2 regions of the Vibrio sp. QJM3NY_35 genome follow, and region 1 is predicted to be linked to the other one. Evidence: riboswitches for the same ligand, from Rfam matches in the RefSeq annotation. Region 1 holds a riboswitch; the other holds the start of a gene.
What was found. Region 1 has a riboswitch for lysine ahead of AC3CH3_RS05490 (Na+/H+ antiporter NhaC family protein). Riboswitches for the same ligand answer to the same signal wherever they lie in the genome.

Region 1 (4,189 bases):
TTCCAGGTTCAATTGCGGAATTCAACCGTTTTGAATTTAGCCGTCCTGCGCATAAAGATTTATGTGAAAACCCAACTAAAGTGTATTCGCACATTGCGCCATACATGGGTGGACCAGAAAAGATCAAAAATACCAATGGTGCAGGTGATGCTGCGTTGTCGGCTTTATTACATGATATGGCAGCAAATAAATATCATAAAGAAAATGTGCCGAACTCTAGCAAGCATCAACATGCATTTTTAACGTATTCATCTTTTTCACAAGTTTGTAAATATTCAAACCGTGCAAGTTATGAAGTGTTGGTTCAGCACTCACCACGCTTGTCTCGCGGCCTTCCTGAAAGAGAAGATAGCCTAGAAGAAGCATACTGGGAAAGATAAGATATTTTTATCGTTCTCATTTATATTTCTAATAGCGAAATATAAAAAAGGCTCCGAAAGGAGCCTTTTTTGTTTCTGAACATATTGAAGCCGTAAATAATACTTTAGTCGACTTTAATATTAATTCTATTGCTTAGCGTGTAATTGATTACCCACCAAGTAAACTAAATGTTTAGATAGCAAACTCTTCTAGAGATTTACCAGCATCTAGCTGTTCTTGGATAGCTGAAGGCGTACGGCCTTGACCTGTCCAAGTCTTCTCGTCGCCGTTTGCGTCTACGTATTTGTATTTCGCTGGGCGAGGAGCGCGTTTAGCTTTTGTTGTTTTAGATTTTGCTTCACCAGAAAGTGCAGCAATAAGATCGGCAACATCAATTCCGTCTTTTGCAATTTGTTCAGCAATAGCAGAAAGCTTAGCTTCTTGCTCTGCTTTAGCAGCACGTTCTTCAGCTTCAGACTCTTGACGCTCTTGTACAACAATAGTCAGCTTGTCTAGCGCTTCTTCAAGTTGCTCAAGAGTTAATTCACGTGAGAACGCACGAAGGCTGCGGATATTTAATAGAGTTTTTGTTAATTCAGACATGATATTTTCCATCAAGGTAAACTAAATAATCTTCCTAATAATAAACAGAGCCTAGGAATAAAACAAATAGTATTTCTTCTATTATATATTTAAATATAAAAGTGAGATGAATAGTTGAAAATTCAGAGCTGTATTTCTATCGAATTTATAATAAATATTAAGATTATCTTAAAAAGTGATATGTGACTGGTGGAGTAGTGAACTTATGTAGACTATTCTTCTATTGATTAGTTCATTAACAAAAAGCTATTTTTCTCGGAATGATATGTTGCATTGTTGCTCTTGATGAGTACAATTGCGGCTACCTGATGCGAGACGTTGGTTAATTTGTTGTTAAACTCTGGTTTACACGGTTAATAATGTTATCGCACGTAGAGGTGCAATTATAAAAAGTAACTTCCGTTGGGGTGATGCCAATGAACGGGAATGAAAGGTGTAATTGCCGAAGTAAATTGTATATCTAAGCAATTTGCTGGGGTTGTGCTCAATAGGTACAACACTGCCATAGTCTTAATTTTAAACTATGGAGCGCTACTGTAGGGTTGGGTGAAGTGTTCACTTCCCTTTCGCTTAGTTCAACATGAGCTTGGTCAGCCGTATCAAGTTTGTCTGCAGTAGATCTCTAGCCAAATAAAAAACTGGTTTTTGAAGATCATGAATTTAATAGATTTTGCAACATCACCTTTATCTTTGCTTCCGCCCCTTGTGGCTTTGAGTCTTGCTATTGTTACCCGCCGTGTATTGGTTTCTTTGGGTGTCGGTATCATCATGGGTGCGATTCTACTTGCTGATTACTCAGTAGGTAACGCAGCTAGTTACGTGTTTACTAAAGCATCTGGTGTTTTCATCGAAGATGGTGGCATCAACACTTGGAACATGAGCATCATTGCATTCCTAATAATTCTTGGAATGACAACGGCATTATTAACACTGTCTGGCGGTACTCGCGCATTCGCGGAATGGGCACAGTCTCGCGTTAAGAGCAAACGTGGCTCAAAACTACTTGCTGCTTTCTTAGGTGTATTCATCTTTGTAGATGACTACTTTAACAGCCTAGCAGTTGGTGCTATCTCTCGTCCTGTAACAGACCGTTTCTATGTATCTCGCGCTAAGCTTGCTTATATTCTAGATTCAACGGCTGCTCCTATGTGTGTGATCATGCCTGCTTCTAGCTGGGGTGCTTACATCATCACTATCATTGGTGGCATCTTAGTAACACACGGTGTGACAGAGTATTCTGCATTGGGCGCTTACGTTCGTCTTATCCCAATGAACTTCTACGCTGTGTTTGCACTACTAATGGTGTTCGCAGTGGCTTGGTTCGGTCTAGATGTTGGTAAGATGCGTGAGCATGAAATTGAAGCATCTCAAGGCCGTGGCTTTGAAGGTGACAACGATCAAAAGCAAGCTCACGACCTAAATGAAGAGCTAGACATTCAAGAGAGTGAAAACGGCTCTGTCTCTGATCTCGTTATGCCAATCGTATCGTTAATCGTAGCGACGGTAGCTGCAATGCTTTATACCGGTGGTCAAGCGCTTACCGCTGACGGTCAAGCATTCAACTTGCTTGGTGCGTTTGAAAATACAGATGTAGGCAAGTCTCTTGTTTACGGTGGTGTTGTTGGCCTGCTTGTTGCGCTAGCGACAGTGTTTAAGCAAAAGCTGCCAATGTCTGATATCGCAAGAACAATGTGGATCGGTGCTAGCTCTATGTTTGGCGCTATCCTGATTCTTGTGTTTGCATGGACTATCGGTTCTGTTATCGGTGACATGAAAACCGGTTCTTACCTTTCTTCTCTAGCAACAGGTAACATTGATTACCACTGGCTACCTGTTATTTTGTTCCTTCTTGCTGGCCTGATGGCATTCTCGACAGGCACATCATGGGGTACATTTGGTATCATGCTTCCTATCGCGGGTGACATGGCTGCAGCCTCTGACATCGCTCTAATTCTGCCTATGTTAAGTGCGGTTCTTGCGGGTTCTGTGTTTGGTGATCACTGTTCTCCAATCTCTGATACGACGATTCTCTCTTCTACCGGTGCTCGTTGTAACCACATTGACCACGTATCGACTCAGCTTCCTTATGCGCTGTCTGTGGCCTTCGTATCGTGTGTTGGTTTCATTACCTTAGGTATGACATCATCAACTGGCATCGCATTTGGTGCGGCGTCTCTAACGTTTGTTGCTGTATGCTTTGCATTGGCTTATTTCTCTCGCTGCAAAATGGCGACGTGCAACAGCTAATCATCATCTGATTGAATAATGAAAAGGGAGGCTGCGGCTTCCCTTTTTTGTACCTGTTAAATTAATTTGAGTTTTAGTGAAAAAAGTTCGAATAAATGGTTGAAAAAGGATGTCAGCTTAGTTAGTGTGGAGACAAGACAGCAAACAACCTAAGAGCTTATAAGTATGCGTAAATTAGTAATGAACATTCATCACCATCATCACCCTATCTAGTCTTTCGGGGAGATTTACGTATACCCGGGAGCAAGAATTCTCCCGGAGGTTAAGTCAAAGAATTTAGATTTAAACCCTCGGGACGACAAAGTCTTCCGAGGGTTTTTTAGTTTTAGCACTTTTAAATAATCAATAAATTCAAATATTTGCACAGGGATACAGCAATGCAGACACAACGCCTAAGAATCGCAATTCAAAAGAAAGGTCGCTTAAGTAAAGAGTGCCAAGACTTACTTAAAAAATGTGGTGTTAAATTTAACATCATGGGTGAGCGCCTAGTGGTTCATTCACTTAATATGCCAATCGACTTGTTACTGGTTCGTGATGATGACATCCCAGGTCTTATCATGGACGGTGTGGTTGACCTAGGTTTCATTGGTGAAAATGAGCTAGAAGAAGTTCGCCTAGACCGCGTTGCTCTAAAAGAGCCATCGCAATTTCACACACTACGTCGTTTAGATTTCGGTGGTTGCCGCCTTTCTATCGCTATCAACAAAGATGAAGAATACAACGGCCCACAAGACCTAGCGGGTAAACGTATTGCAACAACCTACCCACAACTACTAAAAGCCTACATGGATGAGCAGGGTGTTGAATTCAGCACTTGTATGCTAACAGGCTCAGTTGAAGTAGCACCTCGAGCTGGACTAGCGGACGCTATCGCAGATTTGGTTTCTACAGGCGCTACGCTAGAAGCGAATGGCCTAAAAGAAGCAGAAGCTATTTTTCAATCTAAAGCAACGTTAATTCAACGCACCGGCGAATT
Region 2 (4,189 bases), 860 kb from region 1:
TGGGATATGTTAGAAGCCGAGAAGTGGTTAGGTCCAAACATTAACTAGTTTGAATCTATGAAGAGCTTTGATTCGTAAAGTAAAAAGAGAAAGGGTTGCTGAATAGCAACCCTTTTTGTATCTGTGATTTAGTTATTTATCTGTCGATGATAAACGGACTGTCTATTCAAATAACTCTTGGTGAAGTTTTTGAATCGCCAGCTTAGAAACAGATTCATCTAGCAAGAAACACAGGTTGTGTGGGCTTGCTCCGTAACAAATCATTCGTAGGTTGAAATCTTCAAGAGTGCCGAATACCTGCTTCGCATAGCCTTTGCTTTCACTCATGTTGTTACCAATAAGTGCAACAAGGCATAGGTCGTGTTCAATATCGACAGAACACAGCTCTTCAAGCTCAAGGCGAGCGGCTTCAGGTAACTCAGGAGCACCACCTGATGTGTCTGTTTGATCCAGAGTAAGTGACACACTGATCTCTGAGGTAGTGATAAGATCGACAGAGATCTTATGTTTAGCAAGGATCTCGAACACTTTTGCTAAGAAGCCATAGGCGTGGAACATGTTAGCACTGCGTAGCGTAACCATGGTTTGGTTGCAGCGTAGGGCAAGCGCTCTAAATAGAGGGGAGCTCTCAACTTGTTGGCGAATCCAAGTACCACCTAGCTCTGGTGCTTTCGATGAACCAACAAAAACAGGGATTTGGTGGCGTAGTGCAGGCACTAGTGTCGATGGATGCAAGATCTTCGCGCCGAAGTTTGCCATTTCCGATGCTTCACTGAAGCTGATTTCTGGGATAGGAGAGGCCTTAGGAGCAATACGTGGATCGGTAGTATAGATACCCGGAACATCCGTCCAGATCTCTAAGCCAATCGCTTGTACCGACTCGGCAATCAGTGCAGCTGAATAATCACTGCCACCGCGACCTAGGGTCGTGGTGTTACCTTCGCTATCAGCACCGATAAAGCCTTGGGTAACGACAACTTGTTGCTGGCACAGTGGAATCAATTTCTCTTTTGCCAAAGCAGTAATCTCTTCTAGCTGTGGTTCTGCTTTTCCGAAATCATCATTGGTGCGCATCACTTCTCTGATATCGAAACGAACCGCAGGTGTTCCGCGTTCGCGAAGGATTTGAGCAAGGATGTGTGTCGACATCAACTCACCACATGCTACAAGGTGATCTGTCAGCTTAGTACTTGCTTGGAATGATGCGGCTTCTGCTGCGCTCGCAATGTCATCAAGAATGCTGTGAACTTCTTTTTCGATGCTGATTGGATCCGCAAGTTGGTCAAGAATAGCATTGTGGATGTCAGCTAATTGCGTCATCAATTCTTGGCGGCGAGCTTTGTCTTGAACTCCGTTTGCGAGCTCTACAAGCAAGTTGGTCACGCCAGAACACGCGCTACTTACGACCAGTTTCGTATTTGAGTTGTTTTCAATAATGGCAGCACAACGGCTCATTGCTTCAAAGTTGGCAACACTTGTTCCACCAAACTTAGCGACATTAAAAGAACCAGCTACATTAGATGCACTCACGATATATCTCCCACGACTTCCTAAAATAAAATTACGGTTGGGTAATCCAACGTCCGATGTTTTTCGAAGAGAGTTTTAGAGCAAAAAGAGAGGAATTATTAGAATAGTAACCTCAGAAGCTCTTCACCATATAGAAATGGCGACAGTTGAAGGGATTCAGCCCGCTCAACCGATAATAAAGGTCCTGCATCCTTTTATTATCTCGGCACTGCTCCCCATAAATGTTTTGTATTGGAAATGCGGTTCCACAAAACATCTGCCTGGGCAGTGCTCCTCTTCTGCTAGATAGCCGTTTCATTGAACGTGTTTGCGGTAACAATGTCAATCTGTAACTTGAGATAATTGAAAAATAATTTTAACAATTCTGTGACAGTGGTTTGACCTCAATACTTATGGCTAATTGCTGAGGTAATCAATTTGCTTTAGGGTGGATTGTTCACAACATTAACGTAAGGGATGTACATGTCTAATTTAACACTCACTACTGCTATCGATAGCTTTTATCCACCACACCGAACGTTAATGGGGCCGGGGCCTTCAGATATCTCACCTCAAGTGTTACAGGCTTTGAGCCGTCCAACCATAGGTCACTTAGATCCGCTGTTTATTGCGATGATGGACGAGCTTAAACAGCTTCTTAAATACGCTTTTCAGACTGAAAACGAATTTACGATTGCCGTTTCTGCACCGGGTAGTGCGGGTATGGAGACCTGTTTTGTTAACTTGATTGAGCCTGGTGAAAAGGTGATTGTTTGTCGTAACGGTGTCTTCGGTGAGCGTATGCGAGAAAACGTGGTGCGTTGTGGTGGCCAAGCCATCCTTGTTGATGACGAATGGGGCAAGCCCGTTTCAGTTGAAAAGGTAGAACAAGCATTGGCAGAAAATCCCGATGCTGTTGCTGTGGCATTTGTGCATGCAGAGACGTCTACTGGCGCGTTATCGGATGCTCAAGTTATCTCAGCTATCGCTCGTCAGTTTGATGCGTTAACGATTGTTGATGCAGTAACGTCTCTAGGTGGTGTGCCATTACTAGTTGATGAGTGGCAGCTTGATGCGGTTTATTCTGGCAGCCAAAAATGTCTGTCTTGTGTGCCAGGGCTATCTCCAGTGACTTTCTCTCAGCGTGCGGTTGATAAAATGAAAGCCCGCCAAGCACCAGTACAAAGCTGGTTCTTGGATCAAAGTTTAGTATTGGGTTACTGGAGTGGAGAAGGTAAGCGTAGCTACCACCATACCGCACCCGTGAACAGCCTTTATGCTCTGCATGAGTCGCTGGTTTTGTTGAAAAATGAAGGCCTAGATAATGCGTGGTCTCGTCATCATGCGATGCACCAAGAGCTTAAAGAAGGCGTAGAAGCGCTAGGGTTAAGGTTTGTGGTTGATGAAGAGAGTCGCTTGCCGCAGCTGAACGCACTGTATTTCCCTGAAGGAATTGATGAAGCTCAGATCAGAACGCAGCTTCTAGAAGAATATAATCTTGAAATCGGTGCTGGGTTAGGCTCTTTGGCTGGTAAGGCATGGCGTATCGGCTTGATGGGCTACGGCGCTCGTAAAGAGAATGTCGCGTTGTGTCTAAAAGCGCTAAAAGATGTATTGAAATAGCTGTAATAAACTGAAATTAAATAGAAAAGCGCACGAGGAAACGTGCGCTTTTTTGTATCTACCCCCAAGCTCCTATTTAAATGGTGCTTTAGTTGTGAGGTCTAAACATTATTCAGCAGACGAAACGTTATCTTCTGCTTGTGACACTTTCTTATACTGAACCTTTGAAAAGTCTCTGTTAGGGAATAAAAAGTTCGCTTCGCTACGAATTTGTTCTGCTTTACTTTCTTCTCCTAGGCCTTGATACGCCAGAATCAGATTGCTGTAGAAAGCCGGTCTTGGTTTGCTCTTAATGATCTCCAGTGACCAATCGATGTAAGACTGTATAAGACTTGGGTCGGCTTTGTAGAGGCCAATATTAAGGTAAGTGCTGTATATATCCCAATCGTAGCGATCTTTCCACACCACGGGGTTCGTTACCTGCTTAAGAATATCTGGGTTCTTAGGCTTAGACAGTTCAAATTTAGTCAGTACATAATTGGTGTGAAGGGCGCTCAGCATATAAAAACTGATCAAGATAGGGAGCACTAAGCTCGACACTCTAAACAGGGTCTTACTGATGATACTGAACGACTGTTGATAATGTCGGGAAGAGCGCTGATCGACCCAGTAAATCAATATAATGAATGTTATCCAGTGAATCGCCGAGTGGTAAAAAGGATACTCAAGTTGAGAGTGCAAAAGGATCGGGATAAATAAAGCGAGCAGGGCTAGACGCGTTCCCTTTGCAGAACTTGCTATTCGTGACATAACCAATATTGCAGCAATCAAGATCCCGATGATTGGTACTATTCCGCCCTCAACGCCCCAAAAAAGAAACTCATTGTGAGGGTGATCCATGGATGGAAGGCCGGGGTGATAATTCGAGTTAAGTTGATGCTGGCGAGCCGTATATAGCGTGTATTCAGACTCAAATTTCCCGTAACCATAACCTGTGAATGGCTTTTCGATCATCATATCTAGAGCTTGTGGGAACGTATAAGCGCGCGGGCTTTCTAGGTTCGCTTTCTTGCTAGCGAGGCTATCAGTCGCACTTAGGCTGATCACCGAAAAAGCG

Region 2: another riboswitch for lysine. It lies ahead of lysC (lysine-sensitive aspartokinase 3); the one in region 1 lies ahead of AC3CH3_RS05490 (Na+/H+ antiporter NhaC family protein).

What each region holds. Positions count from the first base shown of each region.
Region 1 covers NZ_CM173507.1:1,205,199-1,209,387, forward strand. The annotation lists gene AC3CH3_RS05480 (inosine/guanosine kinase) at 1-380, shown strand, start outside; gene AC3CH3_RS05485 (H-NS family histone-like protein) at 553-963, opposite strand; lysine riboswitch at 1,328-1,505, shown strand; gene AC3CH3_RS05490 (Na+/H+ antiporter NhaC family protein) at 1,618-3,210, shown strand; His leader region at 3,399-3,534, shown strand; gene hisG (ATP phosphoribosyltransferase) at 3,588-4,189, shown strand, end outside.
Region 2 covers NZ_CM173507.1:346,372-350,560, forward strand. The annotation lists gene metH (methionine synthase) at 1-48, shown strand, start outside; gene lysC (lysine-sensitive aspartokinase 3) at 163-1,530, opposite strand; lysine riboswitch at 1,639-1,816, opposite strand; gene AC3CH3_RS01685 (pyridoxal-phosphate-dependent aminotransferase family protein) at 1,993-3,132, shown strand; gene AC3CH3_RS01690 (PglL family O-oligosaccharyltransferase) at 3,241-4,189, opposite strand, start outside.